4 regions of the Massilia sp. Soil_C_3 genome follow, and region 3 is predicted to be linked to each of the others. Evidence: predicted binding sites of a transcription regulator. Region 3 holds the regulator's gene; each other region holds the start of a gene.
What was found. Region 3 encodes sigma-54, which starts transcription at its own class of promoters, with help from an activator protein. Its sites were predicted from a motif close to TGGCANGNAANCTGCTTT; they were not measured.

Region 1: AC3A6F_RS00325 (PEP-CTERM sorting domain-containing protein) is a predicted target of sigma-54. The motif match lies at 6,528-6,545, and genes of this name have one in related genera.
Region 2: AC3A6F_RS19590 (PEP-CTERM sorting domain-containing protein) is a predicted target of sigma-54. The motif match lies at 6,220-6,237, and genes of this name have one in related genera.
Region 4: AC3A6F_RS03620 (choice-of-anchor E domain-containing protein) is a predicted target of sigma-54. The motif match lies at 3,601-3,618, and genes of this name have one in related genera.

What each region holds. Positions count from the first base shown of each region.
Region 1 covers NZ_JBDGJG010000001.1:81,399-89,282, reverse strand. Annotated here, with positions in the region: gene rsmB (16S rRNA (cytosine(967)-C(5))-methyltransferase RsmB) at 1-717, opposite strand, end outside; gene argS (arginine--tRNA ligase) at 923-2,635, shown strand; gene AC3A6F_RS00350 (SPOR domain-containing protein) at 2,681-3,349, shown strand; gene AC3A6F_RS00345 (SDR family oxidoreductase) at 3,357-4,139, shown strand; gene AC3A6F_RS00340 (biotin--[acetyl-CoA-carboxylase] ligase) at 4,136-4,900, shown strand; gene AC3A6F_RS00335 (type III pantothenate kinase) at 4,897-5,640, shown strand; gene AC3A6F_RS00330 (SPOR domain-containing protein) at 5,634-6,374, shown strand; gene AC3A6F_RS00325 (PEP-CTERM sorting domain-containing protein) at 6,589-7,368, shown strand; gene AC3A6F_RS00320 (septal ring lytic transglycosylase RlpA family protein) at 7,461-7,884, opposite strand, start outside.
Region 2 covers NZ_JBDGJG010000009.1:157,847-165,730, reverse strand. Annotated here, with positions in the region: gene prsK (XrtA/PEP-CTERM system histidine kinase PrsK) at 1-764, opposite strand, end outside; gene AC3A6F_RS19610 (TIGR03013 family XrtA/PEP-CTERM system glycosyltransferase) at 855-2,258, opposite strand; gene AC3A6F_RS19605 (acyltransferase family protein) at 2,922-4,007, opposite strand; tRNA gene AC3A6F_RS19600 (tRNA-Arg) at 4,277-4,352, opposite strand; gene AC3A6F_RS19595 (c-type cytochrome) at 4,527-5,438, shown strand; gene AC3A6F_RS19590 (PEP-CTERM sorting domain-containing protein) at 5,541-6,182, opposite strand; gene AC3A6F_RS19585 (right-handed parallel beta-helix repeat-containing protein) at 6,738-7,884, shown strand, end outside.
Region 3 covers NZ_JBDGJG010000013.1:98,902-106,785, forward strand. Annotated here, with positions in the region: gene hprK (HPr(Ser) kinase/phosphatase) at 6-941, shown strand; gene rapZ (RNase adapter RapZ) at 1,022-1,900, shown strand; gene AC3A6F_RS23510 (DUF5694 domain-containing protein) at 2,064-3,134, opposite strand; gene AC3A6F_RS23515 (enoyl-CoA hydratase/isomerase family protein) at 3,219-4,304, opposite strand; gene hpf (ribosome hibernation-promoting factor, HPF/YfiA family) at 4,430-4,789, opposite strand; gene AC3A6F_RS23525 (RNA polymerase factor sigma-54) at 4,865-6,343, opposite strand; gene lptB (LPS export ABC transporter ATP-binding protein) at 6,355-7,122, opposite strand; gene lptA (lipopolysaccharide transport periplasmic protein LptA) at 7,119-7,667, opposite strand; gene lptC (LPS export ABC transporter periplasmic protein LptC) at 7,709-7,884, opposite strand, start outside.
Region 4 covers NZ_JBDGJG010000002.1:155,793-163,676, reverse strand. Annotated here, with positions in the region: gene AC3A6F_RS03645 (flavodoxin family protein) at 1-683, shown strand, start outside; gene AC3A6F_RS03640 (hypothetical protein) at 778-945, shown strand; gene AC3A6F_RS03635 (hypothetical protein) at 942-1,301, shown strand; gene AC3A6F_RS03630 (GntR family transcriptional regulator) at 1,353-2,111, shown strand; gene AC3A6F_RS03625 (PH domain-containing protein) at 2,170-2,778, shown strand; gene AC3A6F_RS03620 (choice-of-anchor E domain-containing protein) at 2,865-3,548, opposite strand; gene AC3A6F_RS03615 (SDR family oxidoreductase) at 3,710-4,501, opposite strand; gene AC3A6F_RS03610 (M16 family metallopeptidase) at 4,605-7,373, opposite strand; gene AC3A6F_RS03605 (CBS domain-containing protein) at 7,519-7,884, opposite strand, start outside.

The DNA.
Region 1 (7,884 bases), on a different contig from region 3:
CTCGCGCAGGAAGCGCCGCAGCACGGCGTTGACCATGGCCTTGGCATGGGCGAAATCGGGATGGGCAGCGGCCGCGCTGACGGCCTGGTCGACCACGGTGAAGGCCTCATAAGGGGCGGCCTGTCCCTCGGGCGTATCGAGCAGGGAGAGGGCGGCAGCCAGCAGGCCGCCCAGCATCGGCGGCTCGGGCGCCTTGCTCGTCATCAGGCCCAGCAGGGTCTCGCTGCGGCCCAACTGGCGCATGGTGCGGTAGGAGATATCCTGGATCGCGCCGCGCGCCTGCGGCGTGGCGTCGTAGGCGGCGAAGACAGAGGCCAGGGCCTGCGGCAGCGCACTGCCGCCGCGCACGCGCGCCACGGCGCCGGCGGCGCCCAGCAGCGCCAGGGCCAGCGAGTCGGACTTGAGGTCGGGACGGAAGTCGCGCTGCGGCGCGACTTTTACTTCGTGGCTCTCGCGCAGCCGGGGTTCCTCGCGCGCCGGACGCGACTGGCCCGGGAAGTCGCCGCCCTGCACCCGTGGCGGCTTGCCGACCGGACGACTGTCGGGGCTGCCCGGACGCGGCTGGCTAGAAGCGGCCGGTCCTGGTTTGGCGCCGCCACGACCCGCGGCGCCCTGGCCGCCCTGCCCCGGATTGCGGCCGACCGTGCCCGCAGTGCGGCGGTCGGCGGCGGGCCTGGCCTTGGGTTTCAGGGAGAGCGTTGGACGCTTGTCAGTCATGGCGAATAAAATGTTGCGAAAATGGGCTCCCATTGTAACGGTTATGCCTTTGGCGACGCTTAATATGGTTGTTGAACCGCCAATCGCGAACGCCGTGGCCAGCCAAAGCGTGGCATCAAACTAGTATAATGTGCACTGTTTGCCTGCTCATCTTCCCGATAATAGGCGCCGTCCATTCGTAGTACCTAATTTTTCGACCATTCCCATGCTCGCCCAACAAAAACAACAAATCGTTGCCCTGTTCCAGGCAGCCCTCGCCCCGATCGTCGCCGGCACCGACCTGGCCCCCAATGTGGTGCTGGAGCGTCCGCGCGATCCCTCGCACGGCGACATCGCCTGCAATATCGCCATGCAGCTGGCCAAGCAGCTCAAGACCAATCCGCGCGAACTGGCCACCCGCCTGGTCGCCGCGCTGCAGGCCGAGCCGGGCGCGCAGGGCCTGATCGAATCGGCCGACATCGCCGGCCCGGGCTTCATCAACCTGCGCGTGGCCGCCGCCGCCAAGCAGGCGGTGGTGCGCGACGTGCTCGAGCAGGGTGAGGCCTTCGGCCGCACCGGCGCCGCCAGCGGCCACCATGCGATCATCGAATTCGTCTCGGCCAACCCGACCGGTCCGCTGCACGTCGGCCACGGCCGCCAGGCCGCGCTGGGCGATGCGCTGTCGTCGCTGTTCGAATCGCAGGGCATCGACGTGACCCGCGAGTTCTACTACAACGACGCCGGCGTCCAGATCGCCACCCTGGCCACCTCGGTGCAGGCGCGCGCACGCGGCTTCAAGCCGGGCGACGCCGAATGGCCCGAGTCGGCCTATAACGGCGACTACATCGCCGACATCGCGGCCGACTTCCTGGCCAAAAAAACCGTGTCGGCCAGCGACGGCGAACCGGCCACCGCCAGCGGCATTGTTGAAGACATCGAATCGATCCGCCGCTTCGCGGTTACCTACCTGCGCAACGAGCAGGACCAGGACCTGCAAGCCTTCGGCGTCAAGTTCGACAACTACTACCTCGAATCGTCGCTGTACGCCGACGGCAAGGTCGAGACGGCGGTGCAGGCCCTGGTCGATGCCGGCAAGACGTATGAAGACGGCGGCGCCCTGTGGCTCAAGACCACCGACTACGGCGACGACAAGGACCGCGTGATGCGCAAGTCCGACGGCACCTATACCTATTTCGTGCCCGACGTCGCCTACCACATCCAGAAATTCCGCCGCGGCTTCGACCAGGCGATCAATATCCAGGGCAGCGACCACCACGGCACCATCGCGCGCGTGCGCGCCGGCCTGCAGGCGGTGAACATCGGCATCCCGCAGGGCTACCCCGACTACGTGCTGCACAAGATGGTCACCGTGATGAAGAACGGCGAAGAGGTCAAGATCTCCAAGCGCGCCGGTTCCTACGTCACCGTGCGCGACCTGATCGAATGGTCGGGCAATGGCGACGTCACGCGCGGCCGCGACGCGGTGCGTTTCTTCCTGATTTCGCGCAAGGCCGACACCGAGTTCGTGTTCGACGTCGACGTCGCCCTCGCGACCAATGACGAGAATCCGGTCTACTACGTGCAGTACGCCCACGCGCGCATCTGCTCGGCGCTGGCCAACTGGGGCGGCGACGTCGCCGGCCTGGCCAAGGTGGATCTGGCGCCGCTGACCGAATCGCACGAGTCGCAATTGCTGGCCAAGCTGGCCGCCTACCCCGAGATGCTGCAGCGCGCGCAGGCCGAACTCGGTCCGCACCAGGTCGCGTTCTACCTGCGCGAACTGGCCGGCGAGCTGCACAGCTACTACTTCGCGCACAAGTGGCTGCTGGACGACGACGAGTCGCTCAAGCTGGCCCGCCTGGCGCTGGCCGCCGCCACCCGCCAGGTGCTGCGCAACGGCCTGGCCCTGATCGGCGTCTCGGCGCCGGACAAGATGTAAAGCACAGGTAGCACCAAGCCCAACGTCTCATCACCAGAAAGCGTCATGACCGACATCCGTACCGTATCGAAGCTTAGCCAACGCTACCAACGCGGCAGCACCCTGACCGGCATCATCATCGGCCTGATCATCGGCCTGGGTATCGCGGTGGCGGTCGCGCTCGTGATCACCAAGGGCGCCTCGCCGTTCACCGACCGCTCCAACAAGATGGGCCGCCCGGCCGACCTCGAGCCGAGCCAGGCGTCCGACCCCAACAAGCCGATGTACGGCAACCGGGCGCCGGTGCCGGTGCCCCAGGCGCCGGCCCAGCCGAGCGCGCCGGCGACCGTGCCGAAGGCGCCCCAGCAGCAGCCCGATTCCGACCCGCTGGGCGCCGCCATCGCCGGCATGCAGGAGCCGCGTCCAAGCGCGCCGCCACCGCCGCCGGCCCCGGTCAACACCGCCGCTCCCGCCCCCGGCGCCGCGGCCGTGACCGACGGCTATATCTATTACCTGCAGGCCGGCGCCTTCCGCGAGATGTCCGATGCCGAAAACACCCGCGCCAAGCTCGCCCTGCTCGGCTTCGAGGCCGCCATCAGCGACCGCACGACCGACAGCGGCGTGCTGCACCGGGTGCGGGTGGGCCCCTACTCGCAAGTCGAAGCCGTCAACAAGGCGCGCGCCAAGCTGCTCGACAGCGGCATCGACGTCGCCATCGTGCGCAACCAGCGCTGATCCCACGATGACGCGGACGGAGCGCGTCTTCATCACCGGCGCCTCGAGCGGCATCGGCGCCGCCCTGGCGCGCGAATACGCCGCGCGCGGCGCCACGCTCGGCCTGCTGGCGCGGCGGCGCGATCACCTGCTTGCGCTGGCCGCCTCGCTGCCCCACCCCGAGCGGCATCACATCTATGCGGTCGACGTGCTCGACCGCGATGGCCTGGCCGCCGCCGCGCATGACTTCATCGCGGTCAACGGCGGCGCCGACGTCGTCATCGCCAGCGCCGGCATCTCGCACGGCACGCTCACCGACCGCGCGGCCGACCTGGCCGTGTTCGACGCGGTGTTCGCCACCAATGTGAATGCCACGGTCGCCACCTTCGCCCCCTTCATCCCCGCCATGCGGCAGCAGGCGACGCCCTGCCGCCTGGTGGGCATCGGCAGCGTGGCGGGCGTGCGCGGCATGCGCGGCGCCGGCGCCTACTGCGCCAGCAAGGCCGCAGTGCACAGCTACTGCGAGGCGCTGCGGCTCGAACTGCGCGCCACCAACATCCGGGTGGTGACGATCGCCCCCGGTTATATCGACACCCCCATGACCAGCAAGAACCGTTTTCCCATGCCATTCCTGATGCCCGCCGACCGCTTCGCGGCGCAAGCCGCCGCCGTGATCGCGCGCGGCGACAGCTACCGCGTATTGCCCTGGCAGATGGGCGTCGTGGCCAAGCTGCTGCACCTGCTGCCCAACTTCGTGTTCGACCGCCTGTTCGCGCGCGCGCCGACCAAACAGCGCCAGGGGGAAGCATGAACGCCGACGGCATCCGCGCACTGTCGAAGGCCGGCGTGGCGGTCGAAGTCGTGGCGCAGACCGGCTCCACCAATGCCGACCTGCTGGCGCGCGCCGCGACGCTACCCGCGCCGCTGCTGCTGGTGGCCGAACATCAGACCGCCGGCCGCGGCCGCGCCGGCCGCAGCTGGCTGTCTTCGCCCGAAGGGTCGCTGACCTTTTCGTTGGCCTGGAAATTCGACGGCGGCCCACAGCTTCTTACCGGCCTGCCGCTGGCGATCGGCGTGGCGCTGGCCGAGACCCTCTCTGGCCTGGGCCAGCAGGTCCAGCTGAAATGGCCGAACGACCTGCTCAAGGATGGCGACAAGCTGGCCGGCATCCTGGTCGAGACCCAGTCCGCGTCGGGCGGCGGCACCTGGACCGTGATCGGCATCGGCCTGAACCTCCTGATGCCGGACGAGATGGAAGCGCAACTGGGCCGCAGCGCCGCCGGCATGCCCTGGCTGGCGCGCATGGAGCGCGACGTCCTGATGGCGGCCCTGCTCGACGGCCTGGCCGCGGCGCTGACGGAATTCGCCGCGCGCGGCTTCGCGGCCTTCGCCGCGCGCTGGAACCTGCGCCACGCCTGGCAGGGAGAAACCGTGGTCTTGCTCGACCAGGGCACGGTGCGGCACGAGGGCCGCGCCGCCGGCGTCGACGACAGCGGCCGCCTGCTGCTCGACACGGCGGAGGGCCGGATCACGGTCATGGCCGGCGACGTCTCGCTGCGGGTGAAGACATGATGCTGCTGGTCGACGCGGGCAATACCCGCGTCAAGTGGGCGCTGGCCGATGCCCCCGCTGCTCTCGGTGAGTGGCGCTCCCACGGCGCCGTCCTGCACGCGCAGCTCGACGAAGTGGCGGCCGAATGGATGGCCGCCGGCGTCACGCGGGCACTGGTGTCGAACGTAGCCGGTCCGCAGCTGGCCGCGCGCATCGCAGCCCTGCTGCCGACGGAGATCGAGGTCGAATGGTTCGCCTCCACCCTTGAACGCGCCGGCCTGCGCAACGGCTACCGCGAGCCGGGCCGGTTGGGCTGCGACCGCTTCGCCGCCGCCATCGGCGCGCGCGCGCTGGCGCCCGGCCAGGACCTGGTCGTCGCCACCTGCGGCACTGCGACCACAGTCGACGCGGTCACGGCGGATGGCTTGTTCGTGGGCGGCATGATCCTGCCCGGCCTGGCCCTGATGGCGTCCAGCCTGGCCGCGAATACGGCGCAACTGCCGCAGGTGGCGCCAGGCGCCCTGCCTGCGCTCTTCGGCGACAATACCAACGACGCGATTCTCTCCGGCGTGCTGTCGGCCCAGGCCGGCGCGATCGAACGCGCCGTGGCCGGGCATCGCGCGTCGGCCTGCATCGTCTCGGGCGGCGCAGCGCCGCATATCGCGCCGGCGCTCAAGGTTGCGCACCAGGTGGTCGATAATATCGTGCTGGTCGGCCTGCAGGCGGCGGCCGCATCGACGAAAGGGGAAACGCCTTGCTGAAATTCGTATTCTGGGCGCTGCTGGCCGCGAACGGGGCGCTGCTGGCCTATGGCCAGGGTGTGCTCGGCCAGCCGGGGGCCGGCGAACGCGAGCCGGCGCGGCTGAAGAACCAGCTGGCGCCCGAACGCATCACGCAGCTGACGGCGGTCGAGGCCAAGCGCGCGCTGGACGAAGCCAAGCAGGAAGAGGCCGACGAGGCCGCGCAGCCTGAGGCTGCCCCGCCGCCGCCAAACCCAACGCTGGCGGCGCCGGTTGCCGTCGCCGCAAACCTGGTTGCCTGCGTCCAGGCCGGACCTTTCAGCGCAGCGGACGCACGCCGTTTCGAAGCGCGGATCGCGAGCCTGGACCTCGCGGCGCGCCAGTCGCGGGTCGAGGTCCCCTTCCAGGAAGTGACCAGCCGCCTGGTCTACCTGCCGCCGAACGGCGGCCGCGAAGGCGCCCAGCGCCGCGCGGCCGAGCTCAAGGAACGCGGTGTCGAAAATTTTTACATCATGCAGGGCGACTCGCCGCTGCGCTGGGCGATTTCGCTGGGGGTGTTCAAGACCGACAGCGCGGCCCAGAAGCTGGTGGCGCAGTTGCAGCGCCAGGGCGTGCACGGCGTGCAGGTCTTGCCGCGCGGGCCGCAGGTGATGCGCGCGGGCTACCAGTACCGGGCGATCGAACCGCCGCTGCGCGCCAGGCTGGCCGGCATCGCCGACGATTATCCGAATGCGGGGCTGCGAGACTGCAACTGACGGCGTCGTAATCCGCTCGCCTGGAAGCGCACCTGTGGTGCGCTTTTTTTTTCGGCAACTCGCCATCCAACCACTTCCGCAAAAATGTCGAATTTCTTTACACAAGAATTTCCCAAAGAAAATAAATGTAATTAAAACAGACACTTATGTTTCTGGCACGCAATTTGCTCCATGTCAAAGTGTGTTGTTAAAATTTAATTCCAAGGGGATCTCCATGAAACAGACCATCATCGCCGCACTGCTCGCCGCCACCTGCGCATTCTCGACCTCGGCCTCCGCCGAAACCATCAACCTGGACGGCTCGTTTGGCACCAGCCTGTCGAGCAAGACCTACGATACCGTCTTCAAATCGAACCTCGAAGGCAAGTATGAACTGAACAGCCTGACGTTCTCGTTCGCCTTCCTCGACAACGGCGGCACCTTCAAGACGAGCGACCCGAAGCAGACCAGCTACCACGCCGGCAACTATAAATGGTCGAACTCGCTCGGTGCCTACCTGCGCACGGTCGATGTCGGCCATACGATCACCAAGACCAGCAAACAGGAAGCCGCGCAACTGTCGTTCGGCGACCTGGTGCTCGGCAGCGGCGCGACCGAATACAACGAGAAGAGCGAAAATGGCGGTACGAAATCCGTGCGCGTCGTCGACGGCAAGGACTGCTTCCTGTTCTGGTGCGATTATTACAAGTCGGACGTGAAGACCAAAACCACCATCGTGACCCAGGATTACACCGGCGGCTTCTCGATTACCGGCACTATCAATGACCGGGACCTGATCAACCAGCTGTTCAACAACGGCGACCTGAGCCTGAGCCTGAAAGTCGTCGGCGACCTGCTGCTGACCGGCAGCAGCCTCGTGCTGGACTACACCAAGGTCGAAGATCCAGTCGAAGTGCCGGGCGAAGTGCCTGAGCCATCGAGCGTCCTGCTGGCAGGCGCCGGCCTGGCCGCGATCGGCTTCCTGCGCCGTCGCCGCAATACCGCCCAAGCATAAGCGGTTCTTTTCCGCTCGAAGAAATGGCCGGTTCGCCGGCCATTTTTCATGGCGACGTCACCGTTCGCCACGGGCCGTACGTTGCCGCCGGATCAGCGCTGGACCACGATCGGCCTGAAGCCGAGGCTGGCCGGCAGCGCGCGCATGGCTTCCAGCGCTTCGGCGCGGCTGGCGTAGGGGCCGCCATACAGGCGGTTCAGGGAACCCACCTTCACCACCTCCAGCTTGCCCAGCCCGACGCCGGCGTTGGTGATCTTTTCGCCCATCGCCTCGGCGGTGCCGGCCCGGCCATAGGCGCCGAACTGGATGAAATAGCGGCCGGCGCTCGCAGGTGCGGGAGCGTCCTCGGAAGCCGCCGGCTCCGCTTGACGCACCAGCGCCGCGCTGTCGGAATGGATCCGGTCTTCCAGCATCAGGGCCTCGATCTCGGGCGGCGCCGACTGCGCGATCGACACGACTTCGCGGCGCGCGGCCGCGATCTGCGCCGGCGGAATGATCGGATCGCCCGGGAACAGG
Region 2 (7,884 bases), on a different contig from region 3:
TAGCGCAGGTAGTAGCCGGCGAAGCCCATCGCCATCAGGTAGAGCGCGGAGCCGAACAGCGCGGTCGAATGGAACATCACGCGACGCGACAGCGCCAGCGCATTGGCGCGCGAGGTGCCGCGCTTGAGCGCGGTGCCGATCAGCGGCATGGCCAGCGCATTGACGATGCCGCGCGCGGCCCAGGTGTCCTGGTGCATCTCATGGAACAGCATCGCTTGGCTGTACATATAGAAGTCGTAGGCGAACATGGCGCCGATGCCGAGGCAGGCGAACTTGATGGCCCAGCGCTCCTGCACCGTCTTGTTGCGGTACACCTGCTCGACCAGCAGCATGCCCAGCACCGCCTGGCACACGCGCACCGTCACGTTCGGCAGCAGGCCATCGATGTTGAGCATCAGGTCGGTGCGCAGCAGCGCCGTCGCCAGCAGCAGGCCCAGGTAGACCATGCCGCCCACGAACACCGAGGTGCGCAGGCCGAATGGCCAGCGGCTGCCCGGATCGCGGTAGTTGCCCAGCAACAGGACCAGTACGACGCACCAGGCGCCGCTGCGCAGGATCTCGAGCTTGTCGGTCCAGACCGACCACAGCCCGAGGCCGGATGCGGCTTCCAGGGCCAGGGCGCCGGACCAGAGCGCGGTGAGCGCGCAGGCGATCGCGACCGGCGCGACGTGGCTGCGGCCGCGCCAGATCGTCAGCAGGAGACCGATCAGCAGGAGGAAACCGATGGCGGCGACGCTATAGCTATAGACGGCAATGCTGGTCAACGTGCGCCATCCATGAGAACGTGCATTGAAAAAATCCGGGTAAGGAGGCCACACCGATGCCTGGCCCCGGCGCTACCCGGGGCGTGGTCATCAGCGTCCGCTGCGGAACAGCACGACCTTGAGTGTATTGATCAGGACCAGCACGTCGAGGAACAGGCTGTTGTTCTTGACGTAATACAGGTCGTACTGCAGCTTTTGCAGCGCATCCTCGGCCGAGGAACCATAGCCGTAACGCACCTGGGCCCAGCCGGTGATGCCCGGCTTGATGCTATGGCGCACATTGTAATACGGCACCACCTCGATCAGCTGCTCAACGAAGTAAGCACGCTCTGGACGCGGGCCGACGAAGGACATCTCGCCCTTGAGCACATTGAACACCTGGGGCAGTTCGTCGATGCGGGTCTTGCGCATGAAATTGCCGACGCGGGTGACACGCGGATCGTTCTGGGCCGCCCACTGCGGCTTGCCGCCTTTTTCGGCATCGGTGCGCATGCTGCGGAACTTGTGCACCCGGAAGATCTTGCCGTCCTTGCCGACCCGTTCCTGCGAATAGAACACGGGGCCGCGGTCTTCCATCCAGACGGCGACCGCCGCAACCAGCATGATCGGCAGGGTCATGACCATGATCAGGGTGCTGCACACCAGGTCGAAGCCGCGCTTCATGAAGGTGCGGATATAGCTCTGGTCAAAACCGCCGCCGAAGACCAGCCAGCTCGGCTGCAGGGAATCGACCCGGATCTGGCAGGTTTCGCGTTCGAAGAAGGTGGCGGCGTCGGTGACCTTGAGGCCTTGCAGCTTGCAGTCGAGCAGCTCCTTGATCGGGAAGCTGCCGCGGCGGTTCTGTACCGAGACCACGATTTCCTGCACGCCGTACTGCTTGGCGACCTTGACCAGCGAATCGCCGTCGCGCACCTTGAGCAGGTTGCCCGCAGGCACGCAGACCTCTTCGCTGGCGACCGGGATGAAGCCGGCGATATTGTAGCGGTGATAGCTGGTCTTTTTCTGCGCCAGCTCGCTGCACTCCTTGGCCAGCGGACCGCTACCCAGGAACATGATGCGCGACTGCATCAGTCGCATCTCGGAGGTCTTGAAGAAGATGATGCGCGCCGTAAAGATGCCGACCGCCGCCAGGCCAAACACCAGCAGCAGGATGCCGCGGCCGAAATACAGGTCGGGGGCGATATAGAACACCAGGGTCAGGATCAGGAAGCCCATCAGGAAGGCGGGCATCAGCTTCATCAGGAAGGGATGGCGCAGGCCTTCGTCGAAATCGAGCTGGTACATGCCCATGGCGCTCATGCTGAAGCTGACCGCCACCGCGAAAGCAATCGCCGAGGCCATGAAGTGATCGAGTTGCAGGGCCGTCACCGGCGCACCAACGTCGAGAAAACGCATGGCGGCGCCGGCATAGGCGGCACCAAGCAGGATCAACATCTCTACAAACAGAAGGACGAATACGATCTTCGACACGTAGTGGTTAGAGATCCGAAACATGTTATTCCCCAGAATTTATTATTGCTTCACTGCTTGCTGAGTTGGCAAAAACGACCACTAGGCAACAGCTACATGGATAGCAGCGCGCGCATGGTCTCATACAATAGCTATAACGTGTCGCGCTCGCCAGGATCTGTTGTATTTACAACAAAGGACGACGGTGTCCGCGTCCCGGTCAACAAAATTTCCTGCGCAACATTATCAATATAGCAAAGATTGAGATTTGTTTCTTTATCGCTAGATCTGCCGTGCGCAGGGTTGAGCAGCTTTCTTTAAGGCAATGCCCTGACGACACACTTTTCTACCGTCATTCGCCGCCAGCTGCGTGCACGCCATGGTAGGTCAGCGCTGTGTAATCTCGATGACTTGTCGCCTCTGCAACTAAATCTGATCATGAATTGTTAAATAATGTTTTTTATGCATCGTTTGCATGGCAATTTTTTGCTATATTTTTAACAGTAAATATAGCATGGAAACACAAGCGGACTCAACGACGGTTCACTGCCGCGTCAGGTCAATGCAACAAGGGTAGGACAGCAGCTGCGACACACACTTGCGATAAGGGAAAGAAATTCTAGCATCCACTCAACAGTATGCAGCGCAACGATGGATATCGTGCGCTATTGTTTTAAAGCCAACGTTGATTTAGAGCAAGTGTTTGTCTCAGATTTTGGTCCCGGCGGCCTGGGGCTGATCCACCACCGGTATGGCATCTGTGGCCGGCGCCGGCTGGCGCGCACGCCGTCCTGCGCCGATGAGCAGAGGAAACAGCTGCGGAATCAAGACGTCCGCGATGCGGTAGACGCCGACCAAGATGGCCGTCACCAGCACCGGCGCCATCAGCCAGTACACGGGATAAGGCAAGGCGCTGCCATAGCGGCTGTACAGAAGCCAGGACAGCAGCAGCAGCGGAGCGTGCGCCAGGAACATGAAAAAGCTGTACTTGCTCATGCCGACCAGCCAGGGGCCAAGCCGGGACGAAGCCAGCCAGACGGTGGCCGGCCAGATCAGGAATGGCGCAACCAGGCGCAGATAGGTCGTGTTCGCGACACGGAAATGCACGATGGCGGCGCAGGCGAGCAGGAATAACAGGAAGCACAGCAGTGCATGACGGTCGAGCAGGCGCAGGTTCCAGCCGCGCACGGCGGCCATGCCGCCGACATAGAACATCACCGCCATCAGGTCGCGTAGCACCAGCGCGCTGTCATAGTTATTAAAGAACACGACCGACACCAGCACCAGGCCAGGCCAGGCGTAATTGCGCAGCAGCCAGCCGAACGCGGGCGCGAGCAGGATCAGCACCAGCAGGTCGCGCAAGAAATTCAATGGGTAGTTAATGGGCGAGGCGGTCAGGCCGAAAGCCGCATTGAGCCAGGCCATCGGTTCAAACGGCCACAATTGCGCGGACATCTCGACACCGGCAAACAGTTGCGCTCCCAGCGCCAGCGGCACCAGCGGCAGGTTGAAGCACAGGAAGGGCAGCAGGATCGTGCGCGCCTTCTTGCTGAACAGGCGGGCCGGCGCACGGTCGAGGGCGGCGCCGAACAGCAGGAAGCCGGAAATGACGGTCAGCACGGGGACGGTGGCGCGAAACACGGCGAGCTGGAAAAAGGCCTTGGTGGCATCGAACCAGCCATTGCCGATCTCGGCCATCGGCACGTACTGCGGCGTATGCAGCATGATGATGCCGAAGATCATGACGAAGCGCAAAAGGGCGATACGGTCGCGAAGGCCATGGTCGAGAGTCATGGAAGGTCCTCTTTCAAGAGTGCGGCACATGCGCGGAAATGTCGTCGCGTGTGGCACGCGAGAGTGCCGGATCAGGCCTGCCGGCAATGAAGAGCCTGCCAATGGCTACTTACCTTAAAGTCAACAACCAACAATGTCAATTGTGCGCATGCACCATTAAACAATGGTGTGCAAACGACCACACGGAAGAGTCGGACGTGAGACGGCGGCATGCCGGCGCACACTGGACGAACAGGAGGGGACGGAAATCGACGGCAATGATGCCGGAATGGCGCGGCTGGCTGGGATCGAACCAGCGACCCTTGGCTTCGGAGGCCAATACTCTATCCACTGAGCTACAGCCGCGCTGGAGGTGTGACGAAGGATACAGTCTTTCCGCAAGTACGTCCATGGGGAGAGGCGGAAAAACCCCTACACCAAAGCAGGATTACACTATAATAAGATGCTTGACGGCATTTGCAAAAAGCCACTAAATCGCAGTGCCCAGTGGCTGGTTTTTTTAATTGAATTAAGGAAATCATGAGCGACGCACACAACGAACATCAATCCCTCATCCGCACGCCAAAGCAGCTCGTCGTTGCCGTCACGGCATTTTTTCTGGTTATCGTTTTAGGTATTATTTTGCTGGTCACCTTCGTTACCAGTACCGCTACCACTGGCGCCGGCACCGACGGCCAGAGCGCCGAGGCGATTTCTAACCGTATCCGCCCGGTCTCCGAAGAAGGTTTCATCCTGGTCGACGCCAATGCGCCGCGCGTGCTGCAGGCCGGCGGCGCCGTCTATGCCGCCACCTGCGCGGCCTGCCACGATAGCGGCATGGCCGGCGCGCCAAAGACCGGCGACAACGGCGCCTGGGGCGCACGCCTGGCGCAAGGCTATGACACCGTTCTCAAGCACGCCATCGAAGGCATTCGTGCGATGCCGGCCAAGGGCGGCAATCCGGACCTGGACAATCTCGAGGTCGAGCGCGCCGTCGTCTTCATGACCAACAAGAGCGGCGCCAGCTTCAAGGAACCGGCCGAACCCGCGCCTGCCCCGGCTGCCGCCGAGGCGCCGGCCGACGCCGCCGCTACCGCCGCTGCGCCGGCAGCAGCTAGCCCGGCCGCAACGCCCGCTTCTGCCACTGTCACGGCTGCCGCCACCGCCGCTGCCCCGGTAGCCGCGCCAGCCATTGCCAGCGCCGACCTCGGCAAGAAAGCCTATGACTCGGCCTGCATCGCCTGCCATGGTGCAGGCATTGCCGGCGCGCCGAAGTTCGGCGACAAGGCAGCGTGGACCGCGCGTCTCGGCCAGGGCGCCAACGTGATGTACGAGCACGCGATCAAGGGCTTCCAGGGCAAGACCGGCTTCATGCCGCCAAAAGGCGGCTCCACCATCCCCGATGCCGAGGTCAAGGCTGCAGTCGATTACATGGTGGCCGCTGTCAAATAAGACACGCTGCAACTCCAATAAAAAAGCACCCGATTGGGTGCTTTTTTGTTTCAAAGATCATGAACGTTGTTGCAGCGCAACCCAGCAATAAACTAATTTCGATCAGTGCGAACGGCGGCGACGCGTGGTCAGCATGGCCATCAAGCCAAGCCCCATCAACAGGGCGCCGGCCGGCTCGGGGACTGCGGCCGGTTCGGTGCTCACGAAGAAATCGAAGTTAATTCCCAGCACGCCGAGCCCGCCCACTCCCTCGGTACCGAAGGCGTCATTCGTCGCCGGGAAATAACCGTCCCAGGAATTATTCTGATAAACATCACCGGCGAGATTCCCGCTGTCGACCAGCACTTTATTACCGGCGTCGAGGAAAGAAACACGGGCCTCATACAGGGAAACGGCGCTGGTCAGCATCAGCGGAAAATCGAAAAGGCCGATTCCGTAGATCGCAGTTTCTCCTGGGAATGGGAATAAATCACCGGCACTGCGAATCTGTATACTGATGAGTGATTGACCATTGCCAAGATCGGTTTCGGACTCGTTCACCGTGAATGCACCGGTGTTGCGAAAACCTTGTTCCGCCACGCCATCGAATGCGGCAACACCGGTATAGGCATTATCACTTTCATAGCCTTGCAGATAGAAGGAATAGGTGGAGCCAGCTGCGACGAGCGGTGCGGCAACCGCAGCCTGCGCTCCCAGCCCCATTGTCGCCATGACAACAAGAATCGACCCAATAAATTTACGCACGACTTCCCCTCGGTATAAAAATGATATGCTTGGCATCAAAGCAAGTTTCGTGCCGATAAGAAATTTATCGATAAAAATCAAATAATTAGCGCAAAGCACCAGTTACTGGCAGGTGCAGCCTGTAAATTATTCCGACATCAGCTTTCAGTAGAGACCTCTTTCAAACTACCAGTTCGATTTTCTCTCCGAACATCATTCTGCCCTTCGCTGGGCCATCCACCGCCCTGCCAGCTCGCTACCTTCTCCAGCGATGGTCTTTCACCCTGTGTTTTTCGAAACATTTACCTGTATTAATCCGAATCTTTTAATTTCCGGAATTACATATTCAAATTCTTTTCTAAAAGAAATAAAAGAGTGTATATAAATACTACGATTCTGTTGCCAAAAATTCTTGCAAGAAATAGTTTCCAGACATGTTCGTGAATGTATATTTGTTAAATATTTCTATAATGCACTGTCACAATTAGTTACAAGTAGACCGTCGTAAATATCGTATCCTTCAAAACTTTCCAACCGGAACAAATTCCAAGCGGAATTTTTTACAGGATAAATATCATGCCATTCTGCAACTCTGCATCGACCAAACACCACGTCTTCCGTCTGAATGCCGCGCTGCTGATGTCGCTGGCAGCCGTTGGCAGCGCTTCGGCCGCCACCCTGTCGGTGGGTCCGGGCAAGACTTACGCGGCGCCGTGCGCCGCCTTTGCCAAGGCCAAGGCCGGCGACATCATCGAAATTCAGGGCGGCAAGACCTACAGCGGCGACGTGTGCGCCATCAGCGCCAACGACCTCATCATCCGCGGCGTCAACGGCCGTCCAAAGATCAACGCCGCCGGCAAGAATGCCCAGGGCAAGGCGATCTGGGTGGTCAAGGGCAATAACATCAAGGTCGAGAACGTCGAGATGTACGGCGCCAAGGTGCCGGACAAGAACGGCGCCGCACTGCGCCTGGAAGGCACCAACTTCACGCTGCGCTCATCCTTCCTGCACGATAACGAGAACGGCATCCTGTCCGGCGCCAACGCCAACAGCAATGTCGTGATCGAGTCCAGCGAGTTCGGCTACAACGGGTATGGCGATGGCTATTCGCACAATCTGTACATCGGCAATATCGCCAGTCTGGTGTTCCGCTTCAATTACTCGCACGACGCCAACGTCGGCCATAACCTGAAGTCGCGCGCCAAGCTCAATACGATCACCTACAACCGTTTCTCGAGCACGCCGTCCGGCCAGACCGGTTCGACCAAGAACGGCAAGCCGAGCTATGAGATCGATCTGCCGAACGGCGGCACATCGTATGTGATCGGCAATGTGATCCATCAACCGTCGGCTCACAACAACCCGGGCATGTTGGCCTATGGACTGGAAGGCGCTACCAACCCAGGGCAAGACCTATACGTGGTCAACAACACCTTCCTGAACGAGGACAGCTCGCGTGGAACGTTCGTGCTGATCGGCGGCAAGGTGACGAAGGCAGCCCTGATTCAGAACAATATCTTCGGTGGTACGGGTTCGGTGACCGGCCAGGCAAGCGCTGTTCAGAAAAGCAATTTCCGCTCTGTGGCGCCAGGCTTCGTCAACCGTGCGCAGTTCGACCTGCGTCCTACCGCCAACGCGCTCGTGATCAATGCTGCTACCGCGCCGGGCAAATCGGCATCTGGCTTCAGTCTGGCGCCTACCGCACAGTACAAGCATACGGCAG
Region 3 (7,884 bases):
TGCCCATGCTGCAGTCTCCGCTGACCATCCAACGGCTGTACGACGACAACCGCGACAGCCTGCAACTGGGCTGGTTCGCGGGCTTTCCTGGCGGTGAACGCCAGATCGCCGGCGACGCCGCCTCGGCCGCCGACCAGGTCGGCCACCTGAACTTGATCCACCCGGGCCGGATCCAGGTGTTCGGCCACCAGGAACTCGACTACTACCACCGCCTCAAGGCCAATTCGCGCAGCCATGTGGTTGGCGAACTGATCGGCGGCGGCCCGCCCGCGCTGATCATCGCGCAAGGCCTCGAAACCCCGCCCGACATCCTCGCCATCTGCGACGAACAGAACATCCCCCTGTTCTCGACCCCGCTGCCGGCGGCGCAGGTGATCGACTTCCTGCGCGTCTACCTGTCCAAGAAGCTCGCCCAGCGCGTGATCATGCATGGCGTGTTCATGGACGTGCTGGGCGTGGGCGTGCTGATCACGGGCGACTCGGGCCTGGGCAAGAGCGAACTGGGCCTGGAACTGATCTCGCGCTCGCACGGCCTGGTGGCCGACGACGCCGTGGAATTCTCGCGCATCGCGCCGAACATGATCGAGGGCCGCTGCCCGCCGCTATTGCAGAATTTGCTGGAGGTGCGCGGCCTGGGCCTGCTGGACATCAAGGCGATCTTCGGCGAGACGGCGGTGCGGCGCAAGATGCGCCTGAAGCTGATCGTGCACCTGGTCAAGCGCGGCGCGCTGGACGAAGAGGTCGAGCGCCTGCCCTTCCACTTCCCCACCGAGGACGTGCTGGGCCTGCCGATCCGCAAGGTCGTCATCCCTGTTGCGGCCGGCCGCAATATCGCGGTGCTACTCGAGGCCGCGGTGCGCAACACGATCCTGCAACTGCGCGGCATCGACACGCTGCAGGAGTTCATGGAGCGCCAGCGCCAGGCGATGAGCGCGGACTAGGCAACCGCGAAGCGACGGCCGAACCGCTGTCGATGGCCCGGCGGCGTGCCATCGGGTGAAGGTTGCGGTATCATCGCCGCATGCACATCGTCCTCATCACCGGCATCTCGGGCTCGGGCAAGTCCGTGGCCCTGAATGTCCTCGAAGACGCGGGTTACTACTGCGTCGACAACCTGCCGCCGGCCCTGCTGCCGGCCCTCGTCAATACGGTCAATGAAACCGGCACCGGCAAGATGGCGGTCGCGGTCGACGCGCGCAGCGCCGAATCGCTGGTCGAACTGCCGGTGAGCGTGCGCCGCATGCGCGAGGATGGCCATGCGGTCAAGGTCATGTTCCTGACCTCGAGCACCCATTCGCTGGTCGCGCGTTTTTCCGAAACGCGGCGCAGCCACCCGCTGTCGCACGAACTGCGACCCGGCGAGAATCCGGCCTCGCGCCGCACCCTGATCGAATGCATCGCCGAAGAGCGCGAGCGCCTGTCGTCGATCGAGAACCTGGGCCATGTGATCGACACCTCGGAACTCTCGGCCAATAAGCTGCGCGCCTGGATCAAGGAGCTGGCCGAAGTCGACCATGCGCCGCTGACGCTGTTCTTCGAATCCTTCGCGTTCAAGGTCGGCGTGCCGCTCGACGCCGACTTCGTGTTCGACGTGCGCGCGATCCCGAACCCGTATTACGACCTGGCCCTGCGGCCACTCACCGGCAAGGACCAGCCGGTGATCGACTTCCTCGACGCCCAGCCGAGTGCGATCGAGATGCTGGCCGACATCCGCACCTTCGTGGCCAAGTGGCTGCCTTCGTTCAAGACCGACAACCGCAGCTACCTGACGGTGGCGGTCGGCTGCACCGGCGGCCAGCACCGCTCGGTGTACATGGCCGAACACCTCGGCGCCTATTTTGGCGCCACCGAACGGGTGATCGTGCGGCATCGGGAGCAGCCGAAGAATCCAACGGCGTGATTGCTTAGCGAACGCTGGCACGTCGTTCCCGCGCAGGCGGGAACCCAAGTGTGCACGCGTTATCACTGCACCCGACGCAGCCACTACGCCAAAGACTTGGATTCCCGCCTGCGCGGGAATGACGGTGCATAACGTGGTGGTGTATGGTCACGTCAACGATGAATCACCGCAGCACCGCCGCCGTATCCACCACCCGCACATCATGCATCTGGTGCAGATACGCCTCCAGATAGCCCTTGTGCGAAGCACCGACGATGACCAAGAGCCGCGTGCCCGGCATGACGCCCACCACGTCGCGGATGTTCGCCGCCATGCGCAGGTTGCGCGTTTCCCAGTAGCCGACGTAGCCACGACCGAAGCGCTGGGGTGATGGTTCATTCAGCGCCGCGCCGAAGTCGATCTCGAAGGTCGCGGCGACATGGGCGGGCAAGTTATAGGCGCGGTACATCGCCAGCAGGCCTTCCGCACTGCCCACGCCCGCGTCGAGGATCTCGTCGTCCTTCTTGCGCTTCGCATTGGCCGGGTTGTCCCAGGCCTTCATGATCGCCTCGCCGGCCGCCTTGCGGTCGGCGTAAGGACGGGATGCCGTCTGGTCGTCCATGGCGTACACGCGCTCATGCCCCAGCCGGGCCGCCAGCCGTGCCGCGATCATCACGCTTTCGTTGGGACTGGCTTCGAGCTCCTGTAGCTGCGCGACCAGGGCGGCGTCCAGGCCGTCGCCGGCGCGGCGCTCCCCGGCCGGCAAGCGGAACCACTGGACCACCGCCGATGCAGGCTCCCCGCCGGCCAGGAGCACGGCCGCCAGGCGGCGTCGCTGGGCCGCCGACGGCGCCGCCGGCCACTCGCTCAGCATCTTGTCCAATTCTGCCGTCGCTTGCTGGACATCCAGCCCGGTCGCGGCCTTCGCCGCCGCGGTATCCCGGCAATAGGTCTTGACCGTCTCCGCATACCGCGCCGGGTGGCGGCGCATGAAATCGCACTGCGGCCCCGAGCGGTCCTCGACCGCGATCGCCTGCGGCTTCCAGGCCGCGAGCCGTTCGTTCAGCGGGGCCAGGCTCGACGCCTGGAAGGTCTTGGGTAAATGCGCCAGGTGAGGCGAGCCAAGCACCATGATCTCGTTGACCGGTCCTGTCGTGGGACCCTTGAGCCGGCTCGGATCGAAGGCGGGCTGGTAGTCTTGCGCGGCGGCGCTGCCGCATAAAGTCATCGAGATCAGCAGGGCACACAGGCGCATCGGTCTTCCTTTCAAATCATGAGGACCCGATGTTCACACCCCGTCGCTACGCTGTCACGCAAAAATGGATATGCACGCAGCGGATTATGCGAGATGCCTGAGCGGATGCGCATGCTCTGGCCACACCGGCGCGAAGAAGCGCGCCACCATCTCTGGGGTGACCTCGGCAAGCGATGGTGGATTCCATTGTGGCGCATTGTCCTTGTCGATCACCAGTGCGCGTATGCCTTCCAGCACTTCGCCATGCTCGAAATTGCGCCGCACCAGCGAGCGTTCCATGCGCAGGCAGTCGGCCACGTCGAGCGCGGCGCCGCGCGCCAGCAGCTCGTGGGTCACGCACATCAACAGGGGCGAACGCTGGCGCATGGCGGCCAGCGCCTTGTGTGCGAACGGTGTTGCGTCGCCTTCGAGCGATCCCATGATCGCAGCCACCGACGCCGCGCCGAAATGCGCATCGATGCTCTTGCGCCGGACCTGCAATTCGCTTGCCCCCGCCATCGCAGCAAACGGCGCCGCGAAGGCGCGGATCGCCGCCGGCAAGCCGGCGCCTTGCGTGGACGCGATCAATGCCTGCAGGGCCGGCAGCTCGTCGCTTGGCACGAACACGTCGGCCAGCCCGATATACAGCGCGTCGGCGGCGCCGATCGTCAGCCCGGTCAGGCCCAGGTAGTTGCCGAGCTGTCCCGGCGCATGCGACAGGAAGTGGCTGCCGCCGACGTCGGGGAACAGGCCGATGTTCACCTCGGGCATGGCCATTTTCGTGCGCTCGGTCACGATGCGCAGGCCGCAGTCCGGGCCGCCCTGGGCGATGCCCATGCCGCCGCCCATCACGACGCCATCCATGATGGCGATGTAAGGCTTCGGATAAAAATGGATCAGGTGGTTCAGCGCGTATTCTTCGGTGAAGAAATCCTCGAGCAGCGCGCTGCCGCCCATCGGCCCCGCATGCCCGACCTCATGGAAGAAACGGATGTCGCCGCCCGCGCACAAGGCCTTCTCGCTGCTGCTGGTCAGTACGACCGCTTCGACCTGCCCGTCATGCCGCCAGGCGCGCAGCACGTCGGTCAGCGCGCGCACCATCTCGAGCGACAGCGAATTGAGCGCCTTCGGGCGGTCCAGGGTAATGATGCCGGTGCGGTTGGCGATGCGGGTCAGGACGTGGTCGGTCATGGCGTAATCCGTAATGGAGAGACATGCATTTTACCGAACACATAGATGCGCGTAATACCGGGGAGGCTGGATGCAAAAAGGGCGTCCCCTCAGACGCCCTTAGCTAGTGTGAGCCCTGCGCCTGATCAGGCGACAGCAGCGTCTTCGCCGCCGTTATCCGGCATGCGTTTGATCGACGTACGGCTATGGTCTTTCAGTTGCTGCTTGTGTTTGAGGATCTGTCGGTCCAGCTTATCCATCAGCGTATCGATCGCGGCGTACAGGTCTTGTGCGACGCTGGCCACGTGCAGGGTCTTTCCCGACACCTGGACGTTGATCTCTGCTTTTTGCCTTTTTTCTTTTTCAGTGAGGTTGTCGACGGCTAGGAAGACGTGGGTGTCGATCACCTGGTCGAAATGGCGAATGATGCGCTCGAGCTTATTCTGAACGTATTCACGGATGGCGGGGGTTACTTCGAGATGATGGCCACTGATTGTGAGGTTCATACACACTCCTTTGAAAATTTTGCACCGTGTGGACCACATCGACGCGACAAGGCACGATGTCTGTGGACGGCGCAGTTACAAGGACTTGCGGAGGCTTACAGGGGGTATCTTGAGGGCTTCACGGTATTTTGCAACCGTGCGGCGCGCGATGACCATGCCTTGTTCCCCGAGCATCTCCGCGATCTTGCTATCGGATAAAGGGTTCCTAGGGTCTTCTGCTCCTGTCAATTGTGCAATGAGCGCACGGATTGCCGTCGAGGATGCTTCGCCTCCCGCCTCGGTGGCAACGTGGCTGCCGAAGAAATACTTCAACTCAAACATGCCGTGCGGGGTCAGCATGTATTTCTGCGTTGTGACACGAGAAATTGTGCTCTCGTGTAGGCCTAGTGTATCAGCTATCTCACGTAAAACAAGGGGCCGCATGGCAACCGCGCCATGGGAGAAAAAGTTGCGCTGGCGCTCGACGATCGCCTCCGCCACGCGCAGGATGGTGTCGAAACGCTGGCGCATATTCTTGATGAGCCACTTCGCTTCCTGCAGCTGCGCGCCCATCTGCGCCTCGCTCTTGCCCTGCTTGAGGAGGCTCGCGTACAGGCTGTTTACGCGCAGGCGCGGCATCACGTCCGGATTCAATGTGACAGCCCAGCCGCTCTTGGAACGGCGCACGATCACGTCAGGCACCACGTAGTCCGACACGTTCGAGGCGAACGCCGCGCCCGGATGCGGATTGCATTGGCGCACCACGGCCTGCACCTCGCGCAAGTCTTCGTCGTCGCAGTCGAGCGCTTTTTTCAGCTTGCTGTATTCGCGCTGGGCGAACCAGCTCAGGTAACCCTCGACGATGGTCAGGGCCATGCGCCGCGTGACCATCGGCACACCCGGCATGCGCCGGATCTGCAGCGCCAGGCACTCGGCCGCGCTGCGCGCGCCGACGCCCACCGGGTCCATGCTCTGCACCAGCGCAAGCGCGCAGCGCAGCTCGTCGATCTCGATGTCGAGTTCTTCGGGCAGCCGCGCATGGATCTCGTCGAGCGGTTCTTCGAGGTAGCCGTTGTCGTCCAGCGCATCGATCACCAGCTCGGCCAGCGCACGGTCGCGCGCCGACAGGGTGGCTTCGCGCACCTGTTCCATCAGGTGTTCGCGCAGGGTGATGGCGCAGGCTTCCAGCTGCGGGCGGCCGTCCTCGTCCTCGCCACCGCCGCCTGAAGATGATCCTCCGCCTTCGCCCCAGTCGGCGTCGCTGCGCTCGCCCTCGGCGCCGCCCTCGAAACCCTCGCCTTCCTTGGCCACAGCCCCATCCCCTTCGGCCTGCTGGCCGGGCGCCGGCGGCGCCTCGCCGATGGCCGGTGCGTTGTTGATGGCGCCATCGGCCAGCAAACGCACCGATCGGTCGAGCGGATCGTCGAGCCGCTCGAGCAAGGGGTTATCGCCCAGTATCTGCTCGATCTCCTGGTGCAGCTCGAGCGTCGACAGTTGCAGCAACCGGATCGACTGCTGCAGTTGCGGCGTAAGCGCGAGGTGCTGCGAAGTGCGAAGTTGCAGGGACTGTTTCATCTAGGCGTGGCTCACATGCGGAAGTGTTCACCCAGGTACACGCGGCGCACCGACTCGTCCGCGATGATGTCGTCAGGGCGGCCGGAGGCAAGCACCGCGCCCTGGTTGATGATGTAGGCGCGGTCACAGATGCCGAGCGTCTCGCGCACGTTGTGGTCGGTGATCAGGACACCGATCCGGCGCTCCTTCAGGAAGCGCACGATGCGCTGGATCTCGATCACGGCGATCGGGTCGACGCCGGCGAACGGTTCGTCGAGCAGCACGAAGCGCGGATTGGTCGCCAGCGCGCGCGCGATCTCCACGCGGCGGCGTTCGCCGCCCGACAGCGACAGCGCCGGATTCTCGCGCAGCTTCTCGATCTGCAGGTCGGCCAGCAAGGTGTCGAGGCGCTCGTTGATCTGGTCTTTCGACAGCGGCTTGCCGTTGTCCTTCTGCAGCTCGAGCACGGCGCGGATGTTATCTTCCACCGTCAGCTTGCGAAATACCGAGGCCTCTTGCGGCAGGTAGGACAGGCCCAATACGGCGCGGCGGTGGATCGGCAGGCTGGTGATGTCGGTGCCGTTGATGTCGATCGACCCGGCGTCCGACGGCACCAGGCCGACGATCATGTAGAACGAGGTCGTCTTGCCGGCGCCGTTCGGGCCCAGCAAGCCGACCACTTCACCGCATTCGACCTGCAGCGACACGTCGCGCACCACCAGGCGCTTGCCATAGCTTTTCTGCAGGCCTTTGACGACCAGGGTGCTGCAATCGCCCAGATCCATCGGAATCGCCGTCATTGGGCGGCTCCCGCAGGCGTACGTTTCGGCGACAGGATCAGGGTGCCGCGGCCGCCCCCAACCTTGCTCTGGCCGCTGACATCGTTGCGCACGGTGGCCACTTCCTTGCGGCTGTCATACGAGATGAAAGGGCCGGTGACCTGGTTGCTCAGTTGATCGTTTTCCAGTTCCTTGATGAGGGCATTCGAGTACAGGCGCACCAGCTCGGCGCGCTCGTCGTACTCGATGCGCTCGGCCTGGCCCTCGACCCACAGGTTGGGACCGCCGTCGCGCTTCTGGCGGAACGTAGTGAGCTTGCCGTTGTTGGCGGTGAGTGTCACCGTCATATAGCCTTCGGGCGTTTCCCTGACCACGGCGCGGTCGGCCTTGAGCAACAGCGTACCGCGGGTGAGAATCACGTTACCGGTAAGGGTGCGCACGCCGTTGACCCCGTCGAGATCGGCGGAATCGTATTCGACCTGCGCGGGCTTGAGCGAGTCGGCACGTTCGGCGGCTGCCGTCAGCGACAGCAGGGAAAGGAGTACGGCGGCAAATAATTTTTTCATGATAAGGAATGCTGGTCCTGGGTTATCACGCGGCGCAGGGCTTACTGGCGCGGTCGTGGCGGATAGACGATCTGGCCGCGGCTGGACATGTGCACTTGCTGGGTGGCGTTGTTGGCGACCATGCCGGTGCCTTTCACGCTCGAAGCCCCAAGCTTCAGGTCAACCGGGAGGTCGGTCTTGACGATCTCTTCGTCGGGGAGCACGGTCAGCGCCTGGC
Region 4 (7,884 bases), on a different contig from region 3:
TGATGGAACAAGGATTCGAGGCCGACGTGCTCGACCTCTCCCTGCTCAATTCGGACTACGACCGCCACATCCACCCGTGCAAGGGCTGCGTGTCGACCGCGATGCCGCTGTGCCACTGGCCGTGCAGCTGCTACCCGAACCACGCCGAGCGCCAGGTCAATGACTGGATGAACGAGATCTACGAGCGCTGGGTGCTGGCCCATGGCGTCATCATCATCACCCCGGTCTACTGGTACCAGACCCCGGCGGTACTGAAACTGATGATCGATCGCCTGGTGTGCGCCGACGGCGGCAATCCCGACCCGACATCGACCCATGGCAAGGATGCCGAAACGGCCAAGCAGATCGAACGCGACGGCTGGGATTACCCCAAACACCTGGCCGGCCGCGCCTTCGGCCTGCTGGTGCACGGCGACGTGGCCGGCATCGAGGGCACGCGGCGCTCGCTGTCGGACTGGCTCGAGTGGATGGGCCTGATCAACTCGGGCAGCTTCGGCCAGCTCGACCGCTACATCGGCTATTACGAATCGTATGCCGACAGCCATGAGACCTTCGACAAGGACACCGCGGTGCAGGAAGAGACGCGCAATGTGGCGCGCGCGGTGGCCACCGCGGTGCGCGAAGTGCGCGCGGGCCGGGTCGCCGTGGTCAGCCAGCCCTTGAAGGATCCGCGTCCGAAATGATGGACTACGGCCCGGCGCTGGCCGTGACTATTGGCGAGTTTTACACAGTTGATTCTCAGTAGAATTATGGAAACACACTACTGGGGATCATCTGATGGAAGCAGTTGGCGGACTCATCATCGCAGCGATTATCGGCGTACTGATCGGCAAGGATGCCAAGGCGCGTGGCATGAGCGGCATCGGCTGGGGGCTGTTCTCGTTCCTGATCTGCATCGTCGCGGTGCCGATCTACCTCATCGTCCGCAAGCCGCGTATCGCATGACCGGCACGGTCGGCGGGCGCCTGGGCCTGTTGCTGGCGAGCGCCGCCCTGGCCTGGCTGCCGGCCAATCCGCTGGTACGCGCCGAAGCACTGCTCGGCCTGTCGCCCGGCCTCCTCGAGCGCCACCTGGGCATCAAGAATCTGTTCAGCGGCATGACGGAGGGCATGCACCAGCTCGTGCATGGCGAACTGGGCAAGGCGCTCGACGCGAACTTCCTGACGCCGCTGGTCGCCTGCGCCTTGATTGCCTGGGCCGTCACCGGCGTGCGCCTGGAGACGCGGCGCCACGAAATCCTTGCCGCCGCCTGCTTCGTCGGGCTGTCGGTGCTTGTGAACCTCGTCCATCCCCTGCCCTGAGCGGCGGGCGGCCTGCGGTATGATGGGCGTCCCAGTCCCCATGCCCGCTGAATGAATCCCCTCGTCCAACTGATGCACGACGCCGCCAAGGCCAGCCTCGCCGGCGGCGCCGGCAAGCTGCCGCTCTACCAGCAACTGCAGCGCGCGCTGCGCCAAGCGATCGACAACGGCATCTACGGCCCCTCGAGCGCCCTGCCCGCCGAACGCCAGCTGGCGCTGGAGCTGGGCATCTCGCGCATCACGGTGCGCAAGGCGATCGACAGCCTGGTCGACGACGGTCTATTGGTGCGGCGTGCCGGCTCGGGCAATTTTCTGAACACGCGCATCGAAAAGAATTTCGCCAAGCTGAGTTCGTTCTCGGAAGACATGCGCGCCCGTGGCCGGGCGCCGAGGAGCAGCTGGCTCAAGCGCTCGGAAGGCCTGGTCACGCCCGAGGAAGCGCTGCGCCTGCGGCTGTCGCCGGGCACGCCGGTGTACCGCTTCAACCGCCTGCGCTATGCCGACGATGCGCCGATGTGCCTGGAGTACGCAACCATCGCCGCCTTCGCCCTGCCCTCGCTCGAGGCAGTGGGCGACTCGATGTACGAGGCGCTGGAGGCCAGTGGAAATCGTCCGGTGCGCGCGCTGCAGCGCCTGTCGGCCCTGCTGCTGGGTGCGGAGCAGGCGCGCCTGCTGGATGCGCGCGAGGGCGATGCCGGCCTGTGCGTGGAGCGGCTGGGTTTCTTGCGCGACGGGCGCGCGGTGGAGTTTTGCCGCTCGTACTTTCGCGGCGATACCTACGACTTCGTGGCCGAACTCACTGCAGCCTGATGCGCGCAGACTGCTGGGGGAATGCTAATCTATCCTTTTTCACCACACGAGGACGATCATGTTCAAGAGAATGGCGGCGGAAGCACTGGGGCTGAGCGATATCGGTGTCATCGTCGGACCGGCGGACTACAGCAAGGTCGATGCGGACGACTACCTGTTCACGGAAGACGGTGAGCAGATCTTCTTCCTGATCAAGAGCAAGAAGGACGAGTACTGCTTCACCAATCTTGCCCTGATCCACGTCGACGGCGATTCAGCCGTGTCCTCGAAGCGCTCGATCAAGCGCTACGAGTATTCGTCGAACCTCATCACCAACGTCAGCATCGAAACTGCCGGCACGCTGGACATGGACATCGAACTGAAGTTCAACGTCAACGACACGAAGTTCTCGATCGACGTCAAAAAATCCTTCATCGAACAGTTGAAGGACATCTACAAGGCCTTGACCACCATCGGCAAGCAGCAACGGCGCGATGCCGTGTGCCGCGACAATGCGCTGCGCACGCTGGACGCCACGGCCTCGGTCCACAAGCTCAATATCGCGCCCGGCGCGGGCAGCCTGGTCAGCCAGTACGGCGAACTGCTGGAAGCGCTGAACACGGCCATGCTCGATACCCACACCAAACGCGACTTCAGCGACGTGTTCGCCAAGTACATCCACAACTGAAGCGGCGCTTCATGAAAAAAACCGTCATGCCGGGGACGGCAATGACGGTTTTTCCGTTGCGGGCAGCGTGCCCGCGCGTCTCGCGATTACGCCTTGTTCCTTGCGCGGCGGCGGCGCACTGCGCCCATCAGGCCGAAACCGGCGAGCATGGTCGCCAGGGTGGCTGGCTCCGGGACTTCGGCAAATGGCGTGTAATCGTACGTGACCTGCACCGCACCGGATGCGAGCGTGTCGAACCCGGTCATCACATTGCCTGGCCCCTTCGCGAACGAGGTACCCAGCGCGCTCAGGCCGAGCTCGATGAAACCCTTGCCCGAGAACAGGGCGAAATCGCTGGCGCTGCTGCTCAGGAAGGATTCGGCTTTGCTTGCCTCGATCGTCCCGGTATGGACGCCGGAGGTGCCAGCGAAGTCGAGAACACGGTCATAGCGGCCAAGGCTGTACAGCTGGTCGAATACAGGGTTGGCCACGACCAGCGTGCTGCCATCGGGGCGGGTCAACTCGATGGTCGAACCCAGTGTCAGGGTGACCTTCGCCGCGTTGCTGCCCCGGTTTTCGGCGAAGCCCGCGCCGCTGACCAGGCCGCTCAAGTCGAACTTGATCGAATTGAGCGTGCCGAGCTTGGTGTTGAACTTGCTGAAACGCAGCGTCTCGGACCAATCCGTTTCCGTGATTCCGATACTGTCGTTAAAGCTGATCACGGCGGCATGGGCGCCTGCGACGGGAAGCAGGGCGGCGGCGAGTGCCAGTGCGGCAAAAGTCTTTTTCAAGTTGGTCTCACTAAGTGGAAAGGCATTGGGTACATACACGACATGCAACCAATAAGCATAATTTATGCCACTAGGAAATACTTGATTAAAAACAGGGACTTGGGATTTCGCAGGACGCAAATACGCCCCGCAGTGTAAAGATTTCCGACAGGAAAACCTGCTCAAACGGCGGTGAAACCTCCGTCGACCACCATCTCGTGGCCATTGACGTAGGACGCCATGTCCGAACACAGCCACAGGGCGGCCTGCGCCACCTCGCCCGCCTCGGCGAAGCGCCCCATTGGATGGGCAGCCTTGAGCTTTTTCTCGATGCCCGGATCGCGCTCGAAGGCGCGCGCCAGCATCGGCGTCTTGACCGCGGCCGGGCACAGCACGTTGACGCGGATGCCCTCGCGCGCGTACTCGGCGGCGGCGCTCCTGGTCAGGCCCACGACAGCGTGCTTGCTGGCGCCGTAGATGGCATGGTTCGGGCTGCCGACGAGGCCGGCGATGCCGGCCATGTTGACGATCGCGCCGTGGCCCTGCTTCTGCATCTGGCGCAGCTGGTATTTCATGCACAGCCAGACGCCCTTGACGTTGACGTTCATGATGCGGTCGAACTGCTCGTCGTCGCCGTCGGCCAGCGGCTGGCGCTCTTCCTCGACCGCGGCATTGTTGATCGCGAAGTCGAGACGGCCATAGTAATTGATGGTCTTGTCGACCAGGGCTTCGACATCGCCGGCACGGGTGACGTTGCTTTGGACGAACAGCGCCTTGCCGCCGTTTTCGACGATCATCGCCGCGGTGGCGTGTCCACCGTCGATCGAGACGTCGGCCACGACGACGCTGGCGCCGGCACGGCCAAACGCCAGGGCGATGGCGCGACCGATTCCACTGGCGGCTCCGGTGACCAAAACGACCTTGCCGGTGAACGACAAACCGCTTGCCGGCTGCTGCTTGCTGATGGCCTTCATGATGCTCCCTGGATGAAACTTTTGCTTCCGAAAAGAAACATTTTAACGCATGGCTTCGTGCATTGTCACAATCCAGAGAGTTTTTGTCAGGAAACTGTTGTAGTTACGGCATAGTAACTACGGGTGTCGCCGGACCGCTCGCCTTGGTTTGGTCGCCCGCCATGAACACCGACAGCTTAGCCGGATCGATCGCCTTGCGGAATGCGGCATTCAGCTCAGGCAAAGTCACGGCCCCCAGCTTGCGCTCGAGTTCCGCCGAGGCCTCGAAGGTCTTGCCACGGTACAGGAACGAGGTCCAGCCGGATGCCAGCGCGCCGTCGTTCGAGCGCGATTGCAGGCGCTGCTGCATCAGTCCCGACTTGGCCCCTAGCAGTTCCTCGGCAGTAAAACCATCCTTGAGCGCACGCGCCAGCTCGGCGCGCACCGCCGCATCGAGTTTCGCCAGATTCTGCGGCGCCGCGATCGCATTGATAGTGAAGCTGCCGGCGCGGTCCAGGGTGCCCGGCGACACGTCCGAGCCGCCGCCATACGACAGGCCATCCTGCTGGCGGATGCGGTCCATCAGGCGCGACTTGAGGCCGCCGTCGCCAAAGATGTAATTGGCCAGCGTCAGGGCCGGATAGTCCGCGTCGTCGATGTTCAGGTCCAGGTTCAGGCGCGCGATATAGAAGCCGTTTTCCTTGTCCGGGGTATTCAGGGTACGCGCCACCGGCGCCACCTCGGCATGCGCGACCATCACCGGCGCGTGGGCCTGCGGCGCTTTCCAGGCGCCGAACAGGGTATTGACCAGCGGCGCGATTTCCTGCGCATCGAAGTCGCCCACGATGGCCATCTCGGCCGGATTGGCGCCGTAGAACTGGCCGTGGAAGGCCTTGACGTCCGCGAGACGCGCCGCCTTGGCTTCTTCAAGTTGCTCTTCCAGGCTCGGCGAATAACGGATGTCGCCGCGTGGATAGCGGTTGAAGTGCTGGCTGAGCGCGCGTACGGCCGCGCTTTGCGGTTCGTTGCGGCCCGCTTCGATGCCGACCAGCAGTTGCTGGCGCAATTGCTCGAATTCGGACTCAGGGAAAGCCGGCTCCCTGAGCACATGGGCCACGAGCTTGAGCGCCTCGGGCAGGTTGGCGCGCGTGGTCTGGAAATGGGTGGGACTGCCGGCGATCTTGAGCTTGTCGAAGGCGTCGGCCAGTTCGGCGCGCGTATAGCGGGTCGTGCCGCGCATCAGCATCAGGTTCGTCAGGGCCTGGGTCGTGCCCTTGCCGAACAGGCTTTTCTCGTCGCCGAAGTGCTGGCGCAGGTCGACTGTCACAGTTTCGCCGCGATTCTTTTTCGGCAGCAAGGCCAGCTTGACGCCGCCGGCGGTCGTCAAGGTGGTGCGCTTCATGATGTTCTGCTGGCTCGGGTCGAAATTCTCCGACACCAGGTTCGAGACGGCGGGCTTGAAGTCCTTCATCGCATCAAGCACCGTGGGCGCCGGCGGCAGTTCGGCGCGCTTCGATGCTTCTTCCGGGATGAAGGTGCCGACCGTGCGGTTGCTGCGCAGGTAATAGCGTCCCGCGCTGGCGGCAACCTGTTCGGCCGTCATCTTTTGCACGCGCTCGCGGCCCACGAAATACATGCGCCAGTCGCCCAGGGCGATCGGCTCGGACAGGGCCACGCCCACCGCCTGAGGATTGTTCAGGCTGCGCTCGACCGTGTTCAGCCAGGAGCGGCGCACCCGTTCCAGCTCCTCGGTGGTGGGCGGCTTGCTGGCCAGTTCCTCGACCGCCTGGATCAACGCCTCGCGTACCGGCTCGATCGGCTCGCCCAGCTTGACCACGGCGCCGAAGAATTGCAGGCCCGGCGCATAGCCGGTCTGGCCGAAGCTGAACACCTGGCTGGCCTTGCCGGTCTCGACCAGCAGCTTGTGCAGGCGGCCATTCGGCGCGTCGCCCATGATTTCGGAAGCGAAGCCGAGCGCCTCGGCCTCTGGATGCAGGTCGGACGGGATCTTGTAGCCGACCGCCACGAACTGCATATCGCCCTGGCGCCGCACGGCGAAGCTGCGCTCGCCGTCCTGGGTCGGCTCCACCGTCCAGAAGGCCGGCAGCGTGCGCTTGGGTTTCGGAATCGCGCCGAACAGGCGGTTGATCTTGATGAGGGTCGCGCGCTCGTCGAACTGGCCGGCCACCAGCAGCACCGCATTGTCGGGCTGGTAATAGGTGCGATAGAACTCCTGCAGGTTTTCGATGCGCACGTTCTCGATGTCGCTGCGGTTGCCGATGGTCGAGCGGCCATAGCTGTGCCAGTCATAGGCGACGCTCTGCATGCGCTTGAACAGCACGTTGCCGGGTTCATTCTCGCCGGCCTCGTACTCGTTGCGCACCACGGTCATCTCGGACGCGAGATCCTTGGCCGAGACGAAGGAATTGACCATGCGGTCAGCCTCCATCTGCAAGGCCCAGTCCAGGTTTTCCGTTGACGCCTGGAACACCTCGTAGTAATTGGTGCGGTCGAGCGAGGTGGTGCCGTTGAACTGCATGCCGCGCTCGGAAAACTGCTTGGTGATGTCGCGGTTGTTCTTCGCGCCCTTGAACAGCAGGTGCTCGAGCAGGTGGGCCATGCCGGTCTCGCCATAGTTCTCGTGGCGCGAGCCGACCAGATAGGTGACGTTCACGGTCACGGTCGGCCGCGAAGCGTCCGGGAACAACAGCACTTTCAAGCCATTCGCCAGCCGGTATTCGGTGATGCCTTCGACCGACGGGCCGAGGGTGACGCCCTTGGGGAGCGCCGCGCCGGTGGCGGCCTTGTTGGCGCCTGGGGCTGCAGGGGCGGCGGCGGTCGCCGGCGCGATCATGACCAGGGCCAGGCAGCCCGCTGCTACATGCGCGGCCATCCCGCGCAACTGAAATCTCGAATTCATGGTGTCCCGTCTACTCGGCGGGACGCCAACCGTCCCGCCTGCTCCAAGATGGTAGCAGACGGGCGTCTTGCTCGTGACCTAACCACTTACTCAGTTGACATAACTTGCCGGCAAGCAGCTACTGGCGCACACGGCGCTCGTGCGATTGCTGCCAGGAGCCGATGCGTGACAGCTCGCTCATCTCTTCGGCCAGGAACTCGAGGAGGTCGTCGGCGCTGACGATGCCGCAGAGATTGCCCTGGGCATCCACGACCGGCACCCGGCGGATGCCGCGCAGGCGCATGTGCTCGATGGTCTCGTAGACGTCGTCGGATCCGCTGGCGGTGAGCAGGTCGTCGCTCATGATGTCGCCGGCCAGCAGGCTGGCCGGATCGAGCCCGGGAGCGACGACGGCCAGCACGATGTCGCGATCGGTCAGGATGCCGAGCGGGACGTTGCCGCCGCCGTCGGTGTCGACCACGACCAGGTCGCCGACGTGGTGACG